2 regions of the Stenotrophomonas sp. YJH_SMC_81 genome follow, and region 1 is predicted to be linked to the other one. Evidence: riboswitches for the same ligand, from Rfam matches in the RefSeq annotation. Region 1 holds a riboswitch; the other holds the start of a gene.
The links. Region 1 has a riboswitch for thiamine pyrophosphate ahead of thiC (phosphomethylpyrimidine synthase ThiC). Riboswitches for the same ligand answer to the same signal wherever they lie in the genome.
Positions count from the first base shown of each region.

Region 2: it holds a riboswitch for thiamine pyrophosphate, as region 1 does, so the genes downstream of both, AC5P8U_RS12615 (TonB-dependent receptor) here and thiC (phosphomethylpyrimidine synthase ThiC) in region 1, are expected to answer to the same signal.

Region 1 covers NZ_JCAFUB010000002.1:528,028-534,659, reverse strand. Annotated here, with positions in the region: gene AC5P8U_RS05965 (ion channel) at 1-563, opposite strand, end outside; gene thiC (phosphomethylpyrimidine synthase ThiC) at 700-2,544, opposite strand; TPP riboswitch at 2,627-2,728, opposite strand; gene AC5P8U_RS05955 (BCCT family transporter) at 2,952-4,529, shown strand; gene ggt (gamma-glutamyltransferase) at 5,088-6,632, opposite strand, start outside.
Region 2 covers NZ_JCAFUB010000005.1:160,642-167,273, reverse strand. Annotated here, with positions in the region: gene AC5P8U_RS12630 (Dyp-type peroxidase) at 1-154, shown strand, start outside; gene AC5P8U_RS12625 (hypothetical protein) at 241-657, shown strand; gene pnuC (nicotinamide riboside transporter PnuC) at 754-1,326, opposite strand; gene AC5P8U_RS12615 (TonB-dependent receptor) at 1,335-3,524, opposite strand; TPP riboswitch at 3,595-3,690, opposite strand; gene AC5P8U_RS12610 (phosphotransferase enzyme family protein) at 3,789-4,913, opposite strand; gene AC5P8U_RS12605 (glycine zipper 2TM domain-containing protein) at 5,042-5,449, opposite strand; gene AC5P8U_RS12600 (response regulator) at 5,917-6,555, opposite strand; gene AC5P8U_RS12595 (ATP-binding protein) at 6,631-6,632, shown strand, end outside.

The sequences.
Region 1 (6,632 bases):
AACGGCACGACGTCACTCAAGCCGACGCCAGACAGCAAGCTGAAGCTGAGATAAAGCAGCTCCATCCAACTGCGCTGCGCGCCTCCGCCGGTGCCCTGGAAGCTGCCCGGGTACCACTGCTGGCATACCGCGAATGCGAACGCAAATGCCCATGCAAGCAAGGTGAATGTCGCGCCTGCGGCGAACAGTTCGTCGCGGGTGACCTTGTGGTCCTGGAGCATGTAGGCGATCAGCGCGCCGGCCGTGTAGAAGTACAGCAGGCTCTCCAGCAACTGCGCGGTGGTCAGCAATGCGCTGCGGTCGAGCAATGCACCGGCCAGCGAGAACACCACCGACGGGAGGGCCAGCACCAGTGCCAGCCAGGTGCCCAGCGGGCTGCGCTGCACCACCCACAGCGCCAGGCCCAGTACCGCCATGCCGAACATGCCCAGCGCCGCGCGGCCGGCAGCGGTGTCGTCCAGCGCGGGGTACAGCAGCACCGCGATCAACTGGGCACCCAGCAGCCAGGCAGAAGGATGACGGCGGGCGATGGCCAGCCAACGGGTGGTCATGGCAACAGGCATGGTGTCCTTTCCCCAGGGTGATGCGCGGAGCATAGCCGGGAGAGGCGTGATGAGCGGTGGTGCCGGCCGCTGGCCAGCACGCTTCCCGGCCCCTGCACAACCGGCTGCTGGGCAGCGGCCGGCACCCGGCTACTCGTCATCCCTGGTGGTAGACCTCTGCGCCAGCCGCGCGGAACTCCTCCGACTTCTCCTTCATGCCGGCCTCGGCGTAGTCACGCACGTCCTGGGTGATCTTCATCGAACAGAAGTGCGGGCCGCACATCGAGCAGAAGTGGGCCAGCTTGTGCGCATCCTTCGGCAGCGTCTCGTCATGGAACTCCTTGGCCTTCTCCGGGTCCAGGCCAAGGTGGAACTGGTCCTCCCAGCGGAACTCGAAGCGCGCCTTGCTCAATGCGTTGTCGCGAACCTGCGCGCCCGGATGGCCCTTGGCCAGGTCGGCTGCATGCGCGGCAATGCGATAGGCCATGATGCCGTCGCGCACGTCCTGGCGATTGGGCAGGCCGAGATGCTCCTTCGGCGTCACGTAGCAGAGCATGGCCGTGCCGAACCAGCCGATCATCGCCGCGCCGATCGCGCTGGTGATGTGGTCGTAGCCCGGTGCGATATCGGTGGTCAACGGCCCCAGCGTATAGAACGGCGCCTCGCCGCACTCACGCAGCTGCTTGTCCATGTTCTCCTTGATCAGCTGCATCGGCACGTGGCCGGGGCCCTCGATCATGGTCTGCACGTCGTGCTTCCAGGCGATCTTCGTCAGCTCGCCCAGCGTTTCCAGCTCACCGAACTGCGCGGCGTCGTTGGCATCGGCGATGCAACCCGGGCGCAGGCCATCGCCCAGCGAGAAGGTCACGTCGTAGGCCTTCATGATTTCGCAGATCTCTTCGAAATGCGTGTAGAGGAAATTCTCCTTGTGATGCGCCAGGCACCACTTGGCCATGATCGAGCCCCCGCGGCTGACGATGCCGGTCACCCGCTTGGCGGTGAGCGGCACGTAGCGCAGCAGTACGCCGGCGTGGATGGTGAAGTAGTCCACGCCCTGCTCGGCCTGCTCGATCAGGGTGTCGCGGAAGATTTCCCAGGTCAGTGCCTCGGCGCGGCCATCAACCTTTTCCAGCGCCTGGTAGATCGGCACGGTACCAATGGCCACCGGCGAGTTGCGGATGATCCATTCACGGGTCTCATGGATGTGCTTGCCGGTGGACAGATCCATCACCGTGTCGCCGCCCCAACGGATCGCCCACACCAGCTTTTCCACTTCCTCGGCGATGCCGGAAGATACGGCGCTGTTGCCGATGTTGGCGTTGATCTTGGTAAGGAAGTTGCGGCCGATGATCATCGGCTCGCTTTCCGGATGGTTGATGTTGTTGGGCAGCACCGCGCGGCCGCGCGCGATTTCATCCCGCACGAACTCCGGGGTGATGATCTTCTGGATCGAGGCGCCGAACGCCTCGCCCGGATGCTGCTGCAGCAGGCCCGCATCGCGGATCGCTTCCAGCCGCTGGTTCTCGCGGATGGCAACGAACTCCATTTCCGGGGTGATGATGCCGCGGCGCGCGTAGTGCATCTGGGTGACGTTCGCGCCTGCCCGTGCACGACGCGGCAGGCTGCGCGCGGGGAAGCGCACGGCATCAAGCTTCGGGTCATGCTCGCGATCACGCCCGAACGACGAACTCAGGCCTTCGAGCTGCTCGGTATCGCCACGTTCCTCCACCCAGCCGCGACGCAGTGCCGGCAGGCCGGCGGACAGATCGATACGCACGCCCGGATCGGTGTAGGGGCCGGACGTGTCGTAGACCGTGACCGGTGCATTCTCTTCGCCGCCGAACAGCGTCGGGGTGCGGGTCAACGCGATCTCCCGCATCGGCACCTGCAGATCCGGGCGCGAACCGGGCACGTGGATCTTGCGTGAGCCGGGAATGGGCCGGGTCACGGATTCGGAGAGTTGCTGGGCCTGTTGCTGCAGGGCGGAGAGCTGTGCGTTCATCGGGCATCGTCCAGGAAGGTCAGGGACGAAGCGGCGGCGCACTGCGACCGCGCCCGGACGGTCCTTGGGCGGAGTCCGGGAATGGCTGCATTGCAAAGCTTCCCTACGCCGGTATGAGCCGGATCAGGTTCCAAGGGACTGTCTCAACCGTGGCCACATGGCCGCGGTACCCCCGCTTCTTGGCGTGCATTAGAGCATAGACCGCCCGCCTCCGGAGTTGCCCCCAATCGCCGTTCGTTAACGGAATCATGACGTCCCGTTCAGTAACGTGCACGCGCATCGTGTCGCTGCGACCGGTGCTTCCCTTGCCGCCCCTGCGGCCCCTGCCCGGTTCCGCTGTATACCGCCGGCCCTTCGCTGCAAGCTCTGCTCGCTCCCCTCAATCCCTTGATCGGAGAAGCTCCTTCATGGTGTTTCGTGTTTCCATCGCACTGGTTCTGATGCTGGTGCTGCTTGCCGGTATTGCACCCGGCCCCTTCAATACCGTGGTGCAGAGCATCCTCGGCGAGCTCATCCGCGGCATCGGCTGGCTGTACCTGCTGGTCGTGTTCCTGGCCCTGGTATTCCTGATGTACCTGGCCTTCGGTCGCTTCGGCAACCTGCGCATCGGCGGCGAAGACGCCGAGCCGGAGTTCTCGCGGGCCAGCTGGATGTCGATGCTGTTCGCCGCCGGCATGGGCATCGGCCTGGTGTTCTGGGGCGCAGCCGAGCCCATTTCGCACTTCAGCAAGCCACCGGAAGGGCTTGCTCCGCAAAGCCTGGACGCGGCACGCGCCTCGATGCGCTATGCATTCTTCCACTGGGGCCTGCACCCGTGGGCCATCTACGCGCTGATCGGGCTGGCAATGGCCTGGTTCCAGTTCAACCGCAACGGCCGTGGCCTGGTCAGCGACATGCTGCAGCCGATCATCGGCCGCCACCATCGCGGCTGGATCGGTCGGGTGGTCAACATCGCTGCAGTGGTCGCCACCGCGATCGGTGTCGCGACGACGCTGGGCTTCGGCACCATCCAGATCGCCGCCGGCATCGAGCGCGTGTTCGGCGTGCAGGCTACCGTCCCAGTGCAGATGACCATCATTGCCGTCGCGTTCGTGCTGTATATGGCGTCCACCGCCAGTGGCGTGGAGCGGGGTGTGAAGTGGCTGTCCAATTTCAACCTGGCGTTGGCTGCCCTGCTGGCAGCCATCCTGCTCGTGCTGGGGCCGACCGGCTTCATCTTCGATACATTCACCACCACGCTGGGCTCCTACCTCAACCAGCTGGTGACAATGAGCCTGCGCATGTCACCGTTCTCGGGCAGCACCTGGGTGGCGGACTGGACAATCTTCTACTGGGCCTGGTGGATCTCGTGGGCACCGTTCGTGGGCTCATTCATCGCACGCATCTCGCGCGGCCGCAGCGTGCGCGAGTTCGTGATTGGCGTAGTGCTCGCGCCGACGCTGCTGGGCTTCTTCTGGTTCGCGGTGTTCGGCGGCACCGCGCTGTGGGCACAGATCTTCGGCCATGCCGACCTGGTGCAGGCGCTGGGCAATGGCTACGAGACGGTGCTGTTCACGCTGTTCGACAGCATGCCGCTGCCGTTGCTGCTGTCGTGCATCGCACTGGTACTGCTGATGATCTTCTTCGTAACTTCGGCCGACTCGGCGGTACTGGTTCTGGCCAGCATGTCCACTGACGAAGCAGGCGATCCTCCGTTGAAGCGCAAGCTGGCCTGGGGCATCGCGGTGGCGTTGATCGCAGCGGCGTTGCTGCTGGCCGGTGGCCTGGATGCACTGCAGGGCATGATCACGATTGCGGCGTTGCCATTCGCGCTGCTGATGGTGCTGGTGATGGTGTCGCTGTACCGCGTGCTCGACCAGGAGTACACGCGTGAGCGACGGCAGGCGCAGCGCCAGCGGCACATGATCGATGCGTGGATCGCACGCGAGATGGCGGCGCAGGAGGAGACGCAGGCCGAGGCCGCACGCGCGCACGATCAGGATTGAGGGTGTTTTGCAGCCTGCGGCTGCACCGCTTTTTCAAGCAAGTGCAAGTGCAAGTGCAGAAGCCAAGGCGGCTCTGGGCTTCTGCTTGCTTGACGGGGAGGGGGCAGATGGCGGGACACGCCGCAAGTACGTCCCTGTAGGCTCGGCCACGGCATCCATGCCGTGGACGGTCCCGCCATCTGCCCCCTCCCCGCCTCCGACGATCTCCCAGTGACGGCAGTAGATCCACGCCATGCGTGGATCAGGTGTATCGGAAAACAAGAAGGGGTCGGATCCGTTTTCCTTCGGAAAACGGATCCGACCCCAACACATAGCGCGCGGCTGTTGCTGTTGCCTTTGCTCTTGATCTTCTTCCTTCTCTTCCGTGGCTGACGCGCACGGAAATTTTCGGGGGGCGTGCGGGTGGGAGTGGCGGGGGTATCCGCGCCATGGATGGCGCGGCTAAGCCTACAAGGACGTATTTACGGCGTCCCCCGACACTCCCACCCGCACGCCCCAGCGCATGAACCTGCTCCAGCGCTCAGCCGCGAGGGGGCTCAGCCCGGTGGCCGGTAAACCTCAGTACCCCGCCGCCTGCCCATCCTTTCGGCTCTCCGAAGCCCCGTAGTAAACCCCGGTCTCGGGATCGCGCATGATCGCCTGGTAACCGCCATACGGCCCATCTGCGAACACGATGCGATGCCCCTTGCGCATCAGCGCACGCACTGTTTCATATGGGAAGCCGGTTTCCAGATTCACTTCACCACCGTCGGTCATCGCCGTGGCCTGGCCGGTCGGCTCGGTCGAGCCTTCATGCTGGATGCGCGGTGCGTCACCGGCTTCCTGCAGGTTCATGCCGAAGTCCACCAGGTTCATCACGATCTGCGCATGGCCCTGCGGTTGCATCGCACCGCCCATCACGCCGAAGCTGGCATACGGCTTGCCACCCTTGGTGATGAACCCCGGAATGATCGTCTGGAAGGGGCGCTTGCCCGGTGCGTATCCGTTGGGATGGTTCTTCTGCAGCACGAACATCTCGCCGCGGTCCTGCAGGATGAAGCCCAACCCCGGCGGCGCCATGCCGCTGCCCATGCCGCGGTAATTGGACTGGATCAACGAGACCATCATGCCGTCGGCGTCGGCCACGGTCATGTAGATCGTGTCGCCTTCCTCCAGCTGCTTCGGTGTGCCTGGCTGCACTTCCTTCAAGGCCTTGTCCATCGAGATCAGCGCCCGGCGCTGCGCGGCGTACTCCTTGGAGATCAGCTTCTGCACCGGCGCCGGCTGGAATGCCATGTCGGCGTAGAAGCGCGCACGGTCGGCGAAGGCCAGCTTCTTCGCTTCGACGAACAGGTGCACGTGCTCGGGTGAGCCGAACGGGATCTTCGAGAAATCGTAGCCTTCCAGCACGTTGAGGATCTGAAGCGCAGCGATGCCCTGGCTGTTGGGTGGCAGCTCCCAGACGTCGTAGCCACGGTAGTTGCTGCTGACCGGCTCGACCCATTCACCGTGGTGCTCGGCCATGTCCTGGTAGCTCAGGTAGCCACCGTTGGCCTTGAAGTAGTCACCGATGGTGCGGGCGATCTCGCCCTTGTAGAAGGCGTCGCGCCCGCCGTCGGCGATCTTCTGCAGGGTGCTGGCCAGGTTCGGGTTCTTCCACATCTCGCCCTTGCGCGGGGCGTGGCCGTTGATCGTGAACTGCTCCTTGAAGCCCGGGTACTGCGACAGCTTGGGCACCGAACGGTCCCAGTAGTAGGCGATCACCTCGGCCACCGGGTGCCCTTCGCGGGCGTAACGGATGGCCGGCGCCAGGTTGTCGGCCATCGGCTTGCGACCGAAACGGTCGTGCAGGGCGAACCAGCCGTCGACCGCTCCGGGCACCGACACCGGCAGCGGGCCGGTGGCCGGGATGTCCTTCAGGCCGCGGCGCTGGAACTCGGCCAGGGTGAGCGATTTCGGCGAGCGCCCCGAGCCGTTGTAGCCATAGAGCTTCTGCGTCTTCGGGTCCCAGACGATGGCGAACAGGTCGCCGCCGATGCCGTTGCCGGTGGGCTCCATCAGGCCCAGCGCTGCGTTGGCCGCGATGGCGGCATCCACCGCCGAGCCACCGCCCTTCATCACGTC
Region 2 (6,632 bases), on a different contig from region 1:
GCGCCGCCTGTGGGTGATCGAGAAGATGCTCGAGCGCATGTTCATCGGCAATCCTGCGCCGCTGCACGACCGCATCCTCGACTTCTCCACCGCCACCACCGGCGTGACCTTCTTCGCGCCCTCGCGCAAGGTGCTGGCCGACCTGGGCGAGTGATCGCGCCGGGCCATCACGGCCCGCCATCTGCCTGTCATCTATGGCGCCGACCATGGCGCGCTGGATGGGAGCGCAGGAGGCAGGCGATGGCCATGGCAGGGAACAGGACCGGCATCCGCCGCTGGTGGCGGCGTCTGGCTGCGGTGTTCGGCACACTGGCACTGGGGAGTGCCGCGGCGTCCGCACACGAAGCCCCTGCGCACTGGATGGCCTACGCCGCCGCCGTGGGTGGCCAGCTGCAGCAGCGCCTGCAGCAGGAACAGGACCCGCAGGCGCAGCGCGTGGTGGAGTGGCTGCGTGCACACCCGGATACACCCACGCCGCTGCCGGTGAGCCTGTGGATTGCGGCGGACGGCCGCATCTCGAAGCTGGAGTTCGACAGCCTGGGTGACCGCGAGGTGGATGCGGACCTGCGCGTGACGTTGCAGGCCGCGCCGTTGCAGGCGGCTCCGCCGGCCGACATGCGCCAACCGCTGCGATTGGGTCTGGTGCTTGACCGGTAGATCCACGCCATGCGTGGATGGGCCTACCGGTGACCCTTCAGCCACGCATGGCGTGGCTCTACTGTGGATGGCCAGCGCACAGCCCGGCCATCCGCATCAACGAACCGGCGCCACCTGCGGTTCGCGCGCGGCCGCGCTCCATGCGCGCAGGCCGAACACGGCCAGGCCGAGGAAGAACACGTACAGCGCGGCAGTCACATGCAGCGACTTGAACAGGTACGCACCCACATAGACCACGTCCACCGCGATCCACACCCACCAGCAGGCCACATGGCGGCGTGCCTGCCACCACTGGCCGACCAGGCTCAGTGCGGTCAGCATCGCGTCCAGCCACGGCAGCGCGGCATCGGTGAAGGTGTGCATGGCCGCACCCAGCGCCACGCCACCGCACAGGCCGAAGGCCAGGTCGCGCAGCAGCTTGCCTCGCGCCAGTGGCACGATGCGGATGCTGCCCTCATCGGCGGCGTGCTGGCGCCAGTTGAGCCAGCCGTAGACCAGGAAGCCACCGAAGGCGACCTGCAGCAGCGTGTCCGAGTACAGCTTGGCCTCGGCGAACACCAGGCCATAAAGCGTGACCGACAGCAGGCCCACCGGCCATGCAGACAACCGGCGCCGTGCCATCAGCCAGACGCCGAGCACGCTGCACAGCGCGGCGGTCCACTCGAGCACGACGCCGTTCACAGCGCGAACGTCACCGACAGGCGCGCCTGTCGCGGTGCGCCGGGGAACAGGTAGTAGTCACCGCCGCTGCTGCCGGTGTCACGCCAGTAGAAGCGGTTGAACACGTTGTCCACCGACAGGTTCCAGGTCACCGCACGCTCGTGCAGCCGGTGCTGGAAACGCAGGCCGGCATCGAACACCGAGTAGTCCGGCGCGCGCACGGCGCCGTCGGCGCGCGCCACGTTGGCACCCGCATAGCGCCAGCCGCCAGTGACATCCAGGCCCTGCACGAACGGCAGTGCATAGGCCACGTGCACGCTGGCACGCACCTTCGGCACGTTCACCAGCTGATGGCCTTCATAGGTGGGCGTGCCGGTATCGCGCGCGCGCGCCTGCAGCACGCTGGCGCTGGCCACGATCTGCAGTGCATCGGTCAGCTGGCCGTTGGCGGTCAGCTCCAGGCCGGTGTGGGTCTGCGTGCCTTCCTCGACGAAGGTGTAACCCACATCGCTGTTGTCGGGCTTGGCGTACTGGTACGGCTGCGAAATGCGGAACACCGCCGCACCCAGGGTCAGCGCTTCGACCGGCACGTACTTCACGCCCACTTCCAGCTGGCGCGACTGTACCGACGGCAGGAAGGTGTCGGCGTTGCTGGTCCAGAACGGCGCTTCCTGGCCCAGCGAAATGCCGCGCACGTAACTGGCGTAGGCGTTGAGCTGGTCGGTGGCTTTCCACACCACCGCAGTCTGTGGCAGGAAGCGCGACAGGCGGCTGTGCCGCTGCGGGATGCCGCGCTTGTCGTAGGCGCGCTCGTCCAGGCGGACGAAGCGGCCACCGGCCAGCCACTGCCAGTCGTCACCGAAGCTGATCCGGTCCAGCGCGAAGAACGCGGTCTGGCGACTGTCCAGGCGCCGTGCGGAGGGGCCCGGCATCTTCGGCGACGGCGCGAACACCGGCACCGGTGCCTCGTGGATGTTGCTGGTGCCGACGTACTCGTTGACGCTCGGGCGCCTGTCCACGGTGCGGCGGAAGTAGTCGGCACCGACGGTCAGCTGGTGGCCGATGCTGCCGGTCTCGAAGCGGCCACGCAGTTCGGCACGGGCCTGCTGGTTCTGGCGGGTGTCGTCCGGGCTGCGGTAGTCGTAGATGTCATAGTCGCCGTTGGGCGCGAAGTAGTTGCCCGGCACGCTGCCATCGGCACATTGCGCGGCGTAGTAGCAGCCGTAGGCGAAGGCGACGTTGTCGTCGATCACCGAGCGGCTGTGGCCGACCGAGACGCGCGACTGCCAGGCCTCATTGAAGTCGTAGGTGTGCAGCGCGGTGATGTTGGTGCTGGCGATATCCACCGGGCGCTGCCACGGCTGGTAGCCGAGCAGATGCTCGCGGTCGACACCGCGCGGCAGGTCACGCGCGCCCAGCAGCTGGTAGCCGGACACCGAGCGCTGCGCGCTGGTCTGGTAGTTGGCATCCACTTCCAGCTTGCCGCGCTCGCCGATCAGCCAGTCGGCGGCCAGCGAGTAGAAGTTGCGGCGGCCATCGGCATGCTCGACGTAGGAATTGCTGGAATCCCATGCGGCATTCAGGCGCAGGCCGAAGCGCGGGGTGATCCAGTGGCCGACATCGATGGCGACGTAGCGCGAGCCTTCCGAATCGGTGCCGAGCGTGGCGGTGCGCACTTCGGCCGGGCGCTTGCCGATGTAGTTGATGATGCCGCCCGGCGCCATCACCCCTGCCGCCAGGCCGGCTTCACCCTTGAGGATCTCCACCGACTGCACGTTCTCCAGCGCCAGGCGCTGTTCGCCGGCGATGGACAGGCCGTTGAAGCGGTAGCCGGTGGCGGCGTCCAGGGCGAAGCCGCGGATGGCGATGTTCTGGTAGTAGCCCACCGGCGCGTAGGCATCACCCAGCGAGGCATCATTGCTGGCCAGCTCGGACAGCGAACGTAGCTGGCGGCGGTCGAGATAGTCGCGCTCGAGCACGTTCACCGAAGCCGGCGTGTCCTTCCAAGAACCGCCACCGAAGGCGTTCACGCGCGAGGTATCGGCCTTCGGCTTGCCGGCCTGCACGCGCACCGCCGCCAGTTCGGTCGGCGAGCGCTCGGCGCCGGTGGCAGCCGCATCAGGGGATGCCTCGGCCTCGCTGGCGTGCAGTGGCAGCGCAGCGCAGAGGGCGAGGGAGAGCAGGGTGGGGCGCAGGCAGCGGTTCATTCGGTTCGTCTTCGGACAACAAGGGAGACGAAGCGACGGCGCGCAGGTGCACTGACCCATGACGGGGGTGTGGCTGCGGCTCAAAGCTCCCTACGCCGGTGCAAACCGGATCAGGTTCCAAGGGACTCTCTCAGCCTGGCAGATCCAGGCACCCCCGCTTCAGGTGACCATTTCACTACAAATGGTACGGATTTGCGAGCGCCACCCAGGGTCAGATCCCTTTCCTGCGGAAAGGGATCTGACTCCAACGCTGCGTCAACCGGATCACGCGGCGGCGTGCAGGGCCTGCAGCAGTGCCTGCCCCGGGGCGGCATGGAACCACGCCGGATGGCCAAGCATGAAGGGCTGCCACGCCACGTCGGCATTGGCGGTCGAGCCGGTGACGCCCTCGAAATACTCCACTTCGGACAGTGCGAAGTCGAAATGCACCATCGGCAGCAGGTCGGCCAGCAGGTGCACGCGTGCCGCCGACAACGGCAGCACCTCGCGGTAGCCATCGAGCAACGCCAGCGCGATATCGACGCGCACGGCCTCCATGCCGCGCGCCAGCTCCAGCCATGCCACGGCGTTGCGCTCGATGGCGGTGGCCAGGTCGAACAGTGCGCTGGTGGGCGAGGCCAGGCCGAAATCCAGCACGGTGCTGACCTGCCCGTCGCGCCACAGCAGGTTGGAGACATGCCAGTCGTTGTGCGCCCACAGCCGTGGTTCGTCGCGCAGGCGCTCGGCCAGGCCCGTGTGCCACGGCAGCACGTCGTGCTGCAGCTGCGCTTCCCACGGAATGCGCTCGAGATAGCGGGCCAGGCCGGGGCGCTCGTGCAGCCCTGCCTTGATTGCCGCCACCGGATCGTCGGCGCGGATCAGATCATCGCGCGCGACCAGCAGATGGGTGCTGCGCTGGGGCGCGCGGTAGCCGTCGGCAGCACGGTGCAGCTGGGCCAGCATGCGTCCGGCTTCACGGGCCTGCGCGACGTCGGTCAGCAGCGACCACGACACCGCGTCGCGGTACAGGTCGTCGCCTACGCCGACGTCGTGCAGTTCAAACGTCCATTCGCCGTGTTCGACCGCGGTGTGACCATCGGTCGCTGCCAGCACCTGTGCCACCGGCACGCCAGCAGCGTCGAGATGGGCGATGAAGCGGTGTTCTTCTTCCAGGCAGGCCGCGTTGCGCACGCTGTGGTGATGGCGCTTGATGAACACCGCGCCGCGCGTGCCATCGACGATGGCGGCAGCCGACAACGGCCGCGGGCTGTGCCAGCGCGGTTGGCTGCCGCTGTGCAGCTGCGGATAGCACTGCCGCAACCACGCGATGTCCGCCGCGCTGATCGGTGGCCAGTCGGCAGCGACCTCGTCGTTGTTGAGGCCCTGCACGCGGTGGGAGGAAGACGTCATGCCGCAGCCCGAGAGGGGAAAGTCACATCCAAGGCTGCGCATTCAACGCCATGCGCGCGGCCAACGCAAACGGGCGGGTCATCGACCCGCCCGTCCCTGCCATCGGCAGGGTAACGCCACCGTGCCGCTTACCAGCCGCGATGGCGACCGCGGTCGTGGTAGTAGCGGTTGTCGTAGTAACGCTCGCGCTGCCAGCGGCGGTCGTCGCCACGGTTGTAGTAGCCGCTGCGGTAGTAGCCACGATCGTAGCGGCGGTCGTAGCGGTTGTCGTAGTAGCGATTGTCGTAATAGCGACGGTCGCGGCGGTCGGAGGTGGTCAGATTGCCGATTGCGCCACCGGCCACGGCACCGCCGACGGTGGCCGCAGGGTCGCCGTTGGAGAGCAGGTTGCCGGCCACGCCACCGACCACGGCGCCGACCAGGGTGCGCTTGTCCTTCCTCGACATCGCGCTGGCATCGCTGGCCACGGCGACACCGGCAACCAGTGCCAGGGCCATCGCCAGACCACGGAAGCTGAGTGTGGAAGTACTGAGCATGTTCGTTCTCCTGTGAGGTGCATGCCACGCTGGGCAGGGAGGGCGCGGGGCGCCCCGGCTGCCGTGATGTCCACGCTGGCGTTCCAACATTGCCGGAACATTGCCTGGTGCACCGAGCGGCTTGCGCATTCATCTAGCGGCAGGCGGCATGAAGCAAGGCTGAAAGCGGCTGCGGCCGCTCAGCTGGCGGAAAGGAAAAGGGCCGCGGAGGTGGCCCCTCCCTTCTCTGCCAAGGCGTTGGCATGTCCGACGCCCATCGCTTTCTGGGCCTGCCGCGCCTGCTCCTGCGGGGTCTCCTGCTGCGGCCGCAGCACGTCAGGCGCGCTCTGGCACCGCACCGCGGCGAAGCGCCAGGCTCTGCCCGCTGGCGGCCCGCGTCTCCACGGTGACGCGGCTGGCGGCCGGACATGCGCCGGTCGATTCCTTCGACCTCGCATTGTTGCCGGTGCGATTATGTGAATCGCGTCTCAAATTTTCCCGTCACGCAGATAGTCGAACAATTCGGCATCGCCCTTCAGCCCCAGCTTGAGCATCGCATCGCCCTTCTGCCGGCTGATGGTGCTGACGCTCTTGTGCAGCAGCAGCGAAATCTCCTTGACCGTCATGCCGGTGCCGAGCAAGCGCAGCACCTCCACCTCGCGCGGGGACAGCGGCTTGCCGTCGCCCTCGCGCATGCGCCAGCTGCCGGCCGCCTCCACCCGTTCGCGCAGGCTGCGGCTGATGTAGGGCTGGCCGCGGTAGACCGACTGGATGGCCTGTGGCAGTTCGTCCATCGACGAACTCTTGTCGACCAGGCCGAGCACGCCGCTGTCGAGCACCATGCGCAGGATCGCCAGGTTGCTGGAGACGCTGAGCATCAGCACGGGCAGGTCGGGATGGCGGCGGCGGATCATGCCGATCATGGCGAAGCCGTCGGCCTGCGGGCTGCCCGGCATGGAGTAGTCGGTGACCAGCAGGTCACAGGGCTGGCTGGCGAGCAGGGTCATCAGCGCCTGCGCGCTGTCGGCCTCGCCGACCACGCGGCCGACGCCGCTCGACTCGATGACGGCGCGGGTACCGATACGGACCACGGGGTGATCGTCTGCGATGATGATGCGCAAGCTCATGCTCTAGTATGGCCATCGGGCACGCCGGACCGCGACCATCGCGGTCCCTGGCAGGATTCTAGGAGATCGACGCAGAT